One region of the Halobacillus sp. K22 genome, then DNA from elsewhere that is predicted to be linked to it. Evidence: a T-box and tRNA genes for the amino acid it is inferred to sense, from the RefSeq annotation. Region 1 holds a T-box; the other holds one or more tRNA genes.
The links. A T-box is a leader RNA that pairs with one kind of tRNA and senses whether it is charged. The one in region 1 lies ahead of trpS (tryptophan--tRNA ligase), so its partner is inferred to be a tRNA-Trp.

Region 1 (3,476 bases):
AAAATAGCCATTATTGGTCATAATGTAACCTAAAGAGATCACTGAATGAAAGTGAGGGGCCGATATGCTATACATGCACGACTTATGGGTAAATTGGTTTGAAGGTGAAGAGAATGGATACAATGTCTGTCGATTCCATGAGTGGAGGAAGGAAGACGGAATTGAACTAGTGGATCAAATCCCACTCCTGCTTGTAACAAATGAACTATTTACCTTTATTGAAAATGATTTGCAGGATCTGCCGTTGTCTTTATTACAGGACATCCATAGAAAGACGTACATGAAAAAGAATCAAGACAGACAGACGGTTGAATATGCGGCCGTGGTAACAAACGGTGAAGACGTCCTTGTATTTGACACCCTTGGCTATACCCTGCCTGTTAAGAAAAGCCGATTAATTCCAAGACAAGAGCGTCTCGTATTTGAGATGGTCCAGGGTAAGAAACCAGCTTCCTATTCAATAGAAGAAAATGTATTGAAAGAACACCACATTCTTTCTCTCGACCCTGCGAAAATGGCAGGCCTGACCCGAAGAGAGAGGCAGTTAAAACAATTACTTATGATGGCGCTCGACCAATTGAAGAATTCCGATCACCCAGAGGAAATCAGATATTGGCTTACCGAGTGGGACCCAGATCAATATCCATACTTGAAGCAGATGACGAATGACGAAGCATGGGACCTCTTATATGAAGGAACGTGCAAGGGATGGACTTCTCTTCATGAAGAACTCTGTGAAAAAATCGTCAAAGGGCAACCCTTTTTTGAAACCATATGGCAAGGAGAAAACCAGCACGTCTCCCACAAAATAAACAGCCAGAATTGAGCGAGAGCACTCAATTCTGGCTTTTCTTCTGAAAACATACTTATTTTTTCTTTCTCACGCGGCCAAGCCCCATGGCTTTCTTCGCTTTACGCAGCATTTTATTGGCTTCAAAAGAAGCATTTTCAGCTCCTTTATCTAAAATATCATCCAGCTCTTCGGATTCTATCAACTCATAATAACGGTCCTGAATAGGTTTCAGGGTTTCCACAACAGCGGCTCCAACGTCCTGTTTGAAGACTCCATATCCTTCGCCTTCATATTTAGCTTCCAGCTCTTCAATGCTTTTGCCAGAGCAGATCGAGTAAATAGTCAGCAGATTGGATACTCCCGGTTTATTTTCCTTATCGAATTTAACAATGCCTTCCGAGTCCGTTACGGCACTTTTTACCTTTTTCATTATCTTATTCTCATCATCAAGCATTGAAATAAAGCCTTTTTGGTTTTCGTCAGACTTACTCATTTTCTTAGTTGGATCCTGCAAAGACATAATTCTTGCCCCTGTTTTTGGAATGCGGACCTCAGGGACAGTAAAGATGTCATTATACTTATTATTAAAACGCTGAGCCAGATTCCTAGTCAGTTCAAGATGCTGCTTCTGGTCTTCACCTACAGGCACAATGTCTGTTTGATAGAGCAGAATATCCGAAGCCATGAGAGGAGGATACGTCAAAAGACCTGAAGTTACGCCTTCCTTACCTCCAGCTGATTTGTCTTTAAACTGGGTCATTCTCTCAAGTTCTCCTATATAACTGACACATTGGAGCATCCATCCGAGCTGCGTATGGGCCGGTACTTCTGACTGAATAAATAACGTGGATTTCTCAGTATCGATGCCTGAAGCTAAATACAAAGCAGCGAGAGAGCGGATGTTATCCCTGAGTTTCAAGCGGTCCTGAGGTACAGTAATCGCATGCTCATCCACGATACAGAAATAGCATTTTTGATCATGCTGCATGTCTACGAAGTGCTTCATCGCTCCTAAATAGTTCCCGAGTGTTAATGTGCCGCTCGGTTGAATTCCTGAAAAAATGGTTTTCATTAATTTCACCTCATCATAAGTTTTTGGCTATAAAAAAAGATCATTCATCTCCTCCAATATGGAAGGGACGAATGATCCGCGGTGCCACCCTGATTACTTTTAAAATTAAAAGTCAACTTCATGATCGGTAACGCTGATCCTGCGTCGATAGAAGCTCCTAAGGCCCACTTCCTCCCACTGATCCTGACTGTTCGCAGCTTCCACAGTCTCTCTGAAAAGATTACAATGCCGAGTACTTTTCCTTATTCATAGCCTTTAGTTTTATATTGTAAGAATTAATATTATATCCGATAATTTTTTAATGTGCAACTAGCTAGAGATTATAGTAAAGTGCCAGTAAAGCCAGTAAACCTGCCGTTAACATTCCCCCATGAAAAAGGAAGAACTTCAGCCACGTACTTTCAATGGTCTGCGACGGAAGCGGCTTCTCTTTCCAGTCATCAAGATAATCCTTCTGTTTCGAAACGCGGTTGTAAAACCTTCTCATACTATACGTAATGGCATCGAAGAATCCTCCCCGGATCACCCATAGAAGAATCCCGACAAACAAATAGAAATAGGCAATATAGAAAAGCTGGTTAATAAAATGGAATAAATCATAGACAGGAGCCAAAAGGGCAAAAAGCAAGCCGACAAGCAGAAGATTGCCTGCGACACCCATCCATTTATTTCTTAGCACATTCACTGAATGTCACACCTTTCATAAAAACTCGTACATATTATACCACGACTTTACCTATGAAGGAATTGTAAATGGGATTAATAAACAGAAAATTCTGGGTTGAACAAATATTGAATGATATATTCACTTACTTTAACGTACAGCCGCATTAAACAAGGATTCTCTTTCCTTTGAGGTTCTTTTTTATACAAAAAAGCTTATAATTTATTAAATTCGACAACATAATATTGTAAAATAAACTAGGTAAAAAGTCACATTTTATGTTACAGAAAAGTAATAATGATGGGCTTCATACTATTTTTCAGAAAAAAAGGTAATGCAAAATAGTTAGAAAACTTGTATAATTCGTATTGTGGACAAAGCGCCACGATACTTTTAGAAAAATTAGGGGAGGTCTTTTCTACATGAAAAAGACAAATTGGTTATTGCTGGTACTAGCATTAGTACTAAGCATGTTCCTGGCTGCATGTTCAGGAGGAGGAAATGAATCCGGAGGAGATTCAGGTTCTTCTGAAAACGGCGGGGATTCAGAGAATACTGAAGAACAATCTTCAGGAGATAGCGAACAAGTACTTAACATTACGGACAGTGCAGAGATCCCAACAATGGATCCAGCACTTGCTACAGACGCAGTAGCTTTCCAATTCCTTGGTTCCACAATGGACGGGCTTTATCGTCTAGGTGAAGGTGGAAAACCAGAACCAGCAATTGCGAAAGACCACGAAGTAAGTGAAGATGCCCTTACTTGGACATTTAACCTGCGTGAAGATGCAACATGGTCAAACGGTGAGCCTGTTACAGCGAACGACTTCGTTTACGCTTGGCAGCGCGCTGTTAACCCAGATACAGGATCTGAATATGGTCCTTACATGATGGGTGGAGTTATTAAAAATGCAACTGCTATCGCTGACGGCGAAACACCTCCAGAA
Region 2 (3,476 bases), on a different contig from region 1:
AGACGATGAGGTTGATAGGTCCGAGGTGGAAGCGTGGTGACACGTGGAGCTGACGGATACTAATGGATCGATGACTTATCTATCCTTTAAAAAAGAAGTCGGAAGAGACGTTCGCTCGTCCGATGGTTGAATGGTCCTTATCCAGTTTTGAGGGTTTACAAAAAAACTTGTAATTTACCCTTGATTTTTTGCTCGAAAAACAATACAATATATCTTGTCCTTGAAAAAAGGAAATAAGATCTGGTGGTGAAGGCGAAGAGGTCACACCTGTTCCCATGCCGAACACAGAAGTTAAGCTCTTCAGCGCCGATGGTAGTCGGGTCGATCCCCGTGAGAGTAGGACACCGCCAGGTTTTACATTATTCCAACGTAGCTCAGTGGTAGAGCAATCGGCTGTTAACCGATCGGTCGTAGGTTCGAATCCTACCGTTGGAGCCATATTTTGGAGAGCTGTCCGAGCTGGCCGAAGGAGCACGATTGGAATTCGTGTAAACCGTTACCACGGTTTCGAGGGTTCGAATCCCTCGCTCTCCGCCATAAGTTCATTTTTCCACAATGGCCCGTTGGTCAAGTGGTTAAGACACCGCCCTTTCACGGCGGTAACACGGGTTCGAATCCCGTACGGGTCACCACTTCATATGGAGGATTAGCTCAGCTGGGAGAGCACTTGCCTTACAAGCAAGGGGTCGCAGGTTCGAGCCCTGCATCCTCCACCATTACCGCAAGGTAACTTCATACTTTATGGGAATTAGAAAACCCACATTATCGCGGGGTAGAGCAGTCTGGTAGCTCGTCGGGCTCATAACCCGGAGGTCGCAGGTTCAAATCCTGCCCCCGCAACCAATTAATATTGATGTACCACGTCGAACTTACTTCTTCGTTCATCAATAATGGTAGTACTGAAAAGTGCAACCAAATTAACTTAATGGACTACATTGAATTCAATTCTTTGTTCATTAACGTTTCAATTATATGGTCCGGTAGTTCAGTTGGTTAGAATGCCTGCCTGTCACGCAGGAGGTCGCGGGTTCGAGTCCCGTCCGGACCGCCATTTTCATACTTAGGCTATACATAAGATTCGGCTCGGTAGCTCAGTCGGTAGAGCAACGGACTGAAAATCCGTGTGTCGGCGGTTCGATTCCGTCCCGAGCCACCATTTTTTAGCCGGCCTAGCTCAACTGGCAGAGCAACTGATTTGTAATCAGTAGGTTGGGGGTTCAAGTCCTCTGGCCGGCACCATTTGATGCTAGTAGGCATATACAACATGGAGGGATAGCGAAGTTGGCCAAACGCGGCGGACTGTAAATCCGCTCCCATCGGGTTCGTAGGTTCGAGTCCTACTCCCTCCACCATTTTAATTTAATCATTCAAATAGGGGTATAGTTTAATGGTAAAACTACGGTCTCCAAAACCGTCAATGTGGGTTCGATTCCTACTACCCCTGCTTTTTTCTATGGCGGTTGTGGCGAAGTGGTTAACGCACCGGATTGTGGTTCCGGCATTCGTGGGTTCGATTCCCATCAGCCGCCCCATTTAATTTCACTTTGGGCCATAGCCAAGCGGTAAGGCAACGGTTTTTGGTACCGTCATGCGCTGGTTCGAATCCAGCTGGCCCAGCCATTTTCCACTGCGGGAGTAGTTCAGTGGTAGAACACCACCTTGCCAAGGTGGGGGTCGCGGGTTCGAATCCCGTCTCCCGCTCCATAATATTTCAATCATAATTGAACACATGTTAGAATAAACTAAAATACTACTGATCTTGTAATGGCGGCATAGCCAAGCGGTAAGGCAGAGGACTGCAACTCCTTTATCACCGGTTCGATTCCGGTTGCCGCCTCCAATGAGATTATGCCGGTGTGGCGGAATTGGCAGACGCGCACGACTCAAAATCGTGTTCCTTACGGAGTGCCGGTTCGACCCCGGCCACCGGTATTAAATATTAATCTAATGACGGCGTTATCCTTAAAGGATAACGCCGTTTTTCGTTTGACTAAAAAAGTGTTTTTTTAGCAGTGTCATAATGATCTCAAGAGGGTTTTCTCATGCATCTTATAGGGAAAGAGATAGGTAACTGTTTAATCTAGGAGGAACAAACATGCCAAACGAATCTAAGATCATCCATCACATTACAGACTACAATGAATTTAAAAATACTTGCTTAGATAACGGTGGAATGGCTTTTCCTGAACTTGAAAAGATCATGTATGACTATATATTAAGTCAGCCTTCTGAAACGATGAAATTTCAGGAGTGTGTGATTAAAGAAGAGCCAGGTGAAAATGAAGAATTGAGAAAGGTGCATCTTACTTTCCGCGACTATAACATGAATAATTATATTCGCTTATGGGGTTTTAAAAGTAATGCAGATGGCCGCGTTGTGGACATGAAGGTGGATGCTTTAGATCCAGAAACCAATGAAGTAGTGTATGAACGCCAATTGTCATAGAAGGGATGGGGGGCTGAGTTTTACTTGGTCCCCTTTCTTAACTGAATATTATTAAACCAATGTCTAATAAGGGCATTGGTTTTTTGTGCTGAATGAAGAGATGATCGGTCAGATTGAAGAATTTGAAGAGCAGGAGGTATTCACTCCTCAGAGTTTCCTGTAAAAAGTCAGTATGGTATTCGGGTACTCTGGAATTCATGATAGAATTTATGGTGATAAAGGAGGGTGTCCATTGCTCTATCTCATTCTATACATCGTTCAATTTGGAATCATTATGTACATTTACCGCAAGTGGGGGAGAGAAGAGCCTTACTTGTTCCTGAAGCTTCTAGGATACTCGTTTCTAGGCGCTTTTGCGTTCTCAATTAATCAGTGGTCTCTTCCGTTAGGGTTTATCATTTTTCTAATGTTTTTTCGGGAGCCTGCTTGGAATCGGTTAGCGAAACGGTATGCAGCTTACTTAGGTCTGTTCCTCTTCCTTACATCTTTAATCATTCCGCCTGTTCAAAATTATGTGTACGAGCGTCCACGTCACATAGATACTGCTCAAAGCCTCTCTGCGTCTGAAGAATTTGATTTTACCGAGCACTGGAACATGGTTAAGAATACATTTAATGATATTCACAACCCACGACTGCAGCGACTTGAAATGGAATTCACGGATAAAGGAGCCGTGCAGTCACTGTTCTATAATTTTAAGGTAGTCGCACAAGGGAACAGAGAAAGTAATTATTCTGTAGAGTTGAAACTGGATGAAAAAGAGTATGAAATTAAACGGAATCGTTATCAGAAGCAGAATCATCAAGTTCATCACTTAAGGCAGGACATGCACGGGCGGATCTCTCCGAAAGAATTTTTTAAGGTGATTAATGAAACGGGACTAGAGGCGTTCATGCAAAATAAGGATACCCAATATTATTCGCTTAACGCAGAAGGAGCGGTTCGCTCTTTGTCTGGAAATCCAGAGAACACGTTTATGGTCACCACTTCCGGTACAAGACCGGTGATCGAAGGGCAGCTTCCAATAGAC

Region 2: it encodes a tRNA-Trp, which carries the amino acid that the T-box ahead of trpS (tryptophan--tRNA ligase) is inferred to sense. The anticodon was not compared.

Annotation. Positions count from the first base shown of each region.
Region 1 is NZ_JBQQCN010000022.1:22,541-26,016, reverse strand. It holds gene ACTWPM_RS15090 (YjbA family protein) at 65-826, shown strand; gene trpS (tryptophan--tRNA ligase) at 867-1,865, opposite strand; T-box leader at 1,926-2,124, opposite strand; gene ACTWPM_RS15080 (DUF3899 domain-containing protein) at 2,179-2,550, opposite strand; gene ACTWPM_RS15075 (peptide ABC transporter substrate-binding protein) at 2,952-3,476, shown strand, end outside.
Region 2 is NZ_JBQQCN010000049.1:3,944-7,419, reverse strand. It holds partial or broken rRNA gene ACTWPM_RS20465 (23S ribosomal RNA) at 1-83, shown strand, start outside; rRNA gene rrf (5S ribosomal RNA) at 240-353, shown strand; tRNA gene ACTWPM_RS20455 (tRNA-Asn) at 364-438, shown strand; tRNA gene ACTWPM_RS20450 (tRNA-Ser) at 445-537, shown strand; tRNA gene ACTWPM_RS20445 (tRNA-Glu) at 558-632, shown strand; tRNA gene ACTWPM_RS20440 (tRNA-Val) at 641-716, shown strand; tRNA gene ACTWPM_RS20435 (tRNA-Met) at 767-843, shown strand; tRNA gene ACTWPM_RS20430 (tRNA-Asp) at 975-1,051, shown strand; tRNA gene ACTWPM_RS20425 (tRNA-Phe) at 1,081-1,156, shown strand; tRNA gene ACTWPM_RS20420 (tRNA-Thr) at 1,164-1,239, shown strand; tRNA gene ACTWPM_RS20415 (tRNA-Tyr) at 1,267-1,352, shown strand; tRNA gene ACTWPM_RS20410 (tRNA-Trp) at 1,374-1,444, shown strand; tRNA gene ACTWPM_RS20405 (tRNA-His) at 1,457-1,532, shown strand; tRNA gene ACTWPM_RS20400 (tRNA-Gln) at 1,546-1,620, shown strand; tRNA gene ACTWPM_RS20395 (tRNA-Gly) at 1,630-1,704, shown strand; tRNA gene ACTWPM_RS20390 (tRNA-Cys) at 1,767-1,840, shown strand; tRNA gene ACTWPM_RS20385 (tRNA-Leu) at 1,851-1,932, shown strand; gene ACTWPM_RS20380 (hypothetical protein) at 2,096-2,446, shown strand; gene ACTWPM_RS20375 (hypothetical protein) at 2,679-3,476, shown strand, end outside.